Regions from separate parts of the Pantoea sp. X-Soil-YNGN-775 genome, predicted to be linked through region 1. Evidence: predicted binding sites of a transcription regulator. Region 1 holds the regulator's gene; the other holds the start of a gene.
The links. The regulator PhoB, encoded in region 1, activates phosphate uptake and scavenging genes when phosphate is short. The targets are predictions, from matches to a motif close to CTGTCATAAAACTGNCNNAT.
Positions count from the first base shown of each region.

Region 2: uvrB (excinuclease ABC subunit UvrB) is a predicted target of PhoB. The motif match lies at 931-950, and genes of this name have one in related genera.

Region 1 is NZ_AP035945.1:939,153-941,355, reverse strand. It holds gene phoR (phosphate regulon sensor histidine kinase PhoR) at 1-594, opposite strand, end outside; gene phoB (phosphate response regulator transcription factor PhoB) at 609-1,298, opposite strand; gene sbcD (exonuclease subunit SbcD) at 1,494-2,203, shown strand, end outside.
Region 2 is NZ_AP035945.1:1,243,063-1,245,265, forward strand. It holds gene AC6I8I_RS05825 (ABC transporter ATP-binding protein) at 1-267, opposite strand, end outside; gene uvrB (excinuclease ABC subunit UvrB) at 1,160-2,203, shown strand, end outside.

The DNA.
Region 1 (2,203 bases):
ATGCATCTGAGTGACGTCACGCGCCACCAGCAGCCACTGGCCTTCACTGTAGGGCATAACGCGAAATTCCATGTGGTACTGGTTATTCAGCACCAGCGTCAGCGGTTTGTCGAAGTCACGCTGGCGGATATAGCGCGAGAATTCCGGATAGCGCAGCAGGTTAAGGATGTTCTGGCCATTATCTTCTGGCCAGCGTAGCCCGAGATGCTGTTGTGCCAGCCCGTTGCACCAGAAAATGGTGCCCTCTTCGGTGGTGAGGATCACCGCATCCGGCAGCGACTCGGCGCCGCTGCGAAAGCGTTTAATCAGGTTGCCGAGTTCGCGCCGCCGCCGCCGGTTGCGTAACTGCATCTGGTAGAGCCCGTAAAACAGCGGTTCCCAGCTGGCCCGCCCGGCTGGCGGCGTCATGGTACGATCGAGCCACAACCAGTGCGACAGGCGCATCAGGTTGTGGAAATGCCACAGCAGCACCGCCAGCACGCTCAGCAACAGCAGCCACGGCAGATAACCGAACAGCAGGCCAAGCAGCAGCGCAGGCAGACACGCCAGCAGCAGTTCTGACAGTAATCTCTTCCAGGAGAGGCGTTCCAGCACGGTGAAAACTCCGTTTAGTAGCGGGCAGAGAAACGATACCCTGTTCCACGGACGGTTTGTACCATGCGATCGTGGCCGGAGACTTCCAGCGCTTTACGTAAACGGCGAATGTGAACATCGACGGTGCGATCTTCGACATACACGTTGGTGCCCCAGACGTGGTTCAGCAGCTGTTCGCGGCTATAAACCCGCTCCGGGTGGGTCATAAAGAAGTGCAGCAGTTTATATTCGGTAGGGCCCATTTCCAGCGGCGTGGTTTCCGACATCACCCGGTGCGAGGAGGGATCCAGGCTCAGTCCCTGCATCTCAATCACCTCTTCCACCGCCATCGGTGAAATACGGCGCATGACGGCTTTGATGCGCGCCATCAGCTCTTTTGGCGAGAACGGCTTGGTGATGTAATCGTCAGCGCCGACTTCCAGCCCGCGCACCCGGTCCTCTTCTTCACCGCGGGCGGTGAGCATCATCACCGGAATATCGCGGGTCATCGCTTCGCGTTTCAGATGCTTAATAAACTGAATGCCGCTGCCGCCGGGTAACATCCAGTCCAGCAGAATCAGATCGGGCCAGGGTTCAATCAGCTTACCCACTGCGCTGTCATAATCTTCCGCCTCAATTGGCTGATAGTCGTTCTGCTCCAGAACAAAGCACAACATTTCACGGATTGGGGCTTCATCTTCCACAACCAAAATGCGCTTAGCCATTATTACTCCTGCTGATATGACGGCTGTCACTGAGATTCGCGGCGCCATTATGCGTCAGATTTGTGACACTTTTATGAAAAACATACCCGCTCATTCAGGCCAGTGGTAATCAATTATGACCGCGCAGCGACAATTTTTCGCTTTGGCCACAGAGCCAGTATAATCGCCGGGCGAATTACAACGGCAGGGAGTTTTATGCGCATCATTCATACTGCGGACTGGCATCTGGGGCAGTTCTTTTACAACAAGAGTCGGGCAGCGGAACATCAGGCGTTTCTCGACTGGTTGTTGATCCAGATCGAACAGCATCAGGTGGATGCGTTAATCGTGGCGGGCGATCTGTTCGATACCGGCACCCCGCCCAGCTACGCGCGCGAAATGTTCAACCGCTTTGTGGTGGCGCTGCAGCCCAGCGGCTGTCAGCTGATTGTGCTGGCGGGCAATCACGACTCGGTGGCGACGCTCAATGAGTCATGCGAACTGCTCGCCTGCCTGAATACCCGGGTGATCGCCACGCCCGAGGCCAACAGCGATGTGCTGCTGCTCACCACCCGTCAGGGCGCGCCGGGCGTGCTGCTGTGCGCCATTCCATATCTGCGGCCGCGCGACATCCTGCGCAGCCGCGCCGGCCAGTCCGGACGCGACAAGCAGACCTCGCTGCTGGAGGCGATTGCTCATCATTATCAGCAGCGCGTGGCTGCCGCGCGGGCGCTGGACCCGGCTCTGCCAATCGTGGCCACCGGCCATCTCACCACCGTCGGCGTCAGCCAGAGCGACTCGGTACGTGACATCTATATCGGCACGCTGGACGCCTTTCCGGCCGCCGCCTTTCCTGAGGTCGATTACATCGCGCTCGGCCACATTCATCGCGCTCAGCGGGTAGCGGGCACCGAGCACATCCGTTA
Region 2 (2,203 bases), 300 kb from region 1:
ACCCTGCGGCACATAGCCAATCCCCATCTGCGCCCGCTGCTCCGCCGGTTGCAGCAGCAGGTCGGCGGGCGGTGAGCCATCCTCTTTCCAGGAGATCGATCCACTGTTGATCGGCAGCCTGCCCATGATGCAGTTCACCAGGGTGGTTTTCCCCATCCCGGGCCGGCCGAGAACGCCGGTGCAGGTGCCAGGCGACAGATCGAGATCGACATCCCACAGAATATGATTTTGACCGTAAAATTGATTTACCGAACGTAAACTCAGCATCTGACACTCTCCTTCCCGATCATTAGCCTGAATGCTTCCGCTCTGTGTCGTCTGGCAAACAAGTTATCAGCAAGGGCATGCTCCCCTTGCAGTACAGTGCGCTTGTGGCGCGATGACGCCACCCATTCTTGCAATTCCCAGGCCAGATCCCACCGCAGACTTTTTTCAGCCAGTAGCGCGGTGCGGCGGCGCTAAAAGATGAGCAGTGCTTATCAATTTCAACCGGTGATAACATTGCTGCACTTTTGTAGTGCCAGCGGGCGGTGTTTCTGGTGCAGAGGGACGATGACGAGGCAGCGATTCTGATTAAGAATGGGCAGCTAATGCAGCGGATTAGCGGGCGGAGTAAAGAAACTGGTAAAAAAAGCAGAACAATAGTGCAGCGACAGCGGCTAAATTTAGCGGAAAAAAAATTATTTTTAGCGAACCCGAGCGGCAGGGAAAAATTATACACAGCCGATGGCGGCGGGGCTGCCATCACTTATCCACCATTCCTGTGGATAACCTTGTGCATTAGGTAATGAAAACAGGTTGGAAGCGAGGAAATACGCGGCCTGGTTACATAATGTCGAGATTCTGGGCTTTTAGACATAAGTCAGTAAATTCAACTGCTTATTAAAAAACAAGCCTGCGAATTATCTGTCAGTTCATCGAACTGTAATTTTGTGACGGTCTATTGACAAATGTTAAATCCGATCCCCGCCTGGGGATAACCTTGCGCAACGGCCTGTGCGATGAAGCAAGCGGCAATCGACGGTGAAAAAGTATCCCGACAGTGACGATCACTCTGCCTTAATACTGTTTTTATATCCAGTATTATTTTCTGGCAAAATCACCATAGCAGAGTAAAATAGTGGGCTGCCCGCCGACTTCTTCAGCAGGAACTGCATTCATGAGTAAAGCCTTTAAATTGAATTCCGCTTTCAAACCTTCTGGCGATCAGCCAGAGGCGATTCGTCGTCTGAAAGAGGGGCTGGAAGATGGACTGGCCCACCAGACCTTATTAGGCGTAACCGGCTCGGGGAAAACCTTCACCGTCGCCAACGTGATTGCCGATCTCAACCGTCCAACCATGGTTTTAGCGCCCAACAAAACGCTGGCGGCGCAGTTGTACGGTGAAATGAAGGAGTTTTTCCCGGATAACGCAGTCGAATTTTTCGTCTCTTACTACGACTACTACCAGCCGGAAGCCTATGTGCCGAGTTCCGACACCTTTATCGAAAAGGATGCCTCGGTTAACGAACACATTGAGCAGATGCGTCTGTCGGCGACCAAAGCGCTGCTGGAGCGGCGCGATGTGATTGTGGTCGCCTCGGTTTCGGCGATCTACGGTCTGGGCGATCCCGATCTCTACCTGAAAATGATGCTGCACCTGACCCGCGGCATGATTATCGACCAGCGCAGCATTCTGCGCCGACTGTCGGAGCTGCAGTACACCCGCAACGATCAGGCGTTCCAGCGCGGTACGTTCCGGGTGCGCGGCGAAGTGATCGACATCTTCCCGGCCGAATCGGACGATATCGCCCTGCGCGTTGAACTGTTCGACGAAGAAGTAGAGCGCCTGTCGCTGTTTGACCCACTCACCGGCCAGATTGACTCGGTGGTGCCGCGCTTTACCATCTACCCGAAAACGCACTACGTGACGCCGCGTGAGCGCATTCTGCAGGCGATGGAAGATATCAAACTGGAACTGGCGGATCGCCGTCGGGTGCTGCTGGAGAACAATAAACTGCTGGAAGAGCAGCGTATTACCCAGCGTACCCAGTTTGACCTGGAGATGATGGGCGAGCTGGGCTACTGCTCCGGCATCGAAAACTATTCGCGCTATCTTTCCGGGCGCGGACCAGGCGAAGCGCCACCAACGCTGTTTGACTATCTGCCAGCCGATGGCCTGCTGGTGGTCGACGAATCGCACGTCACCATCCCGCAGATTGGC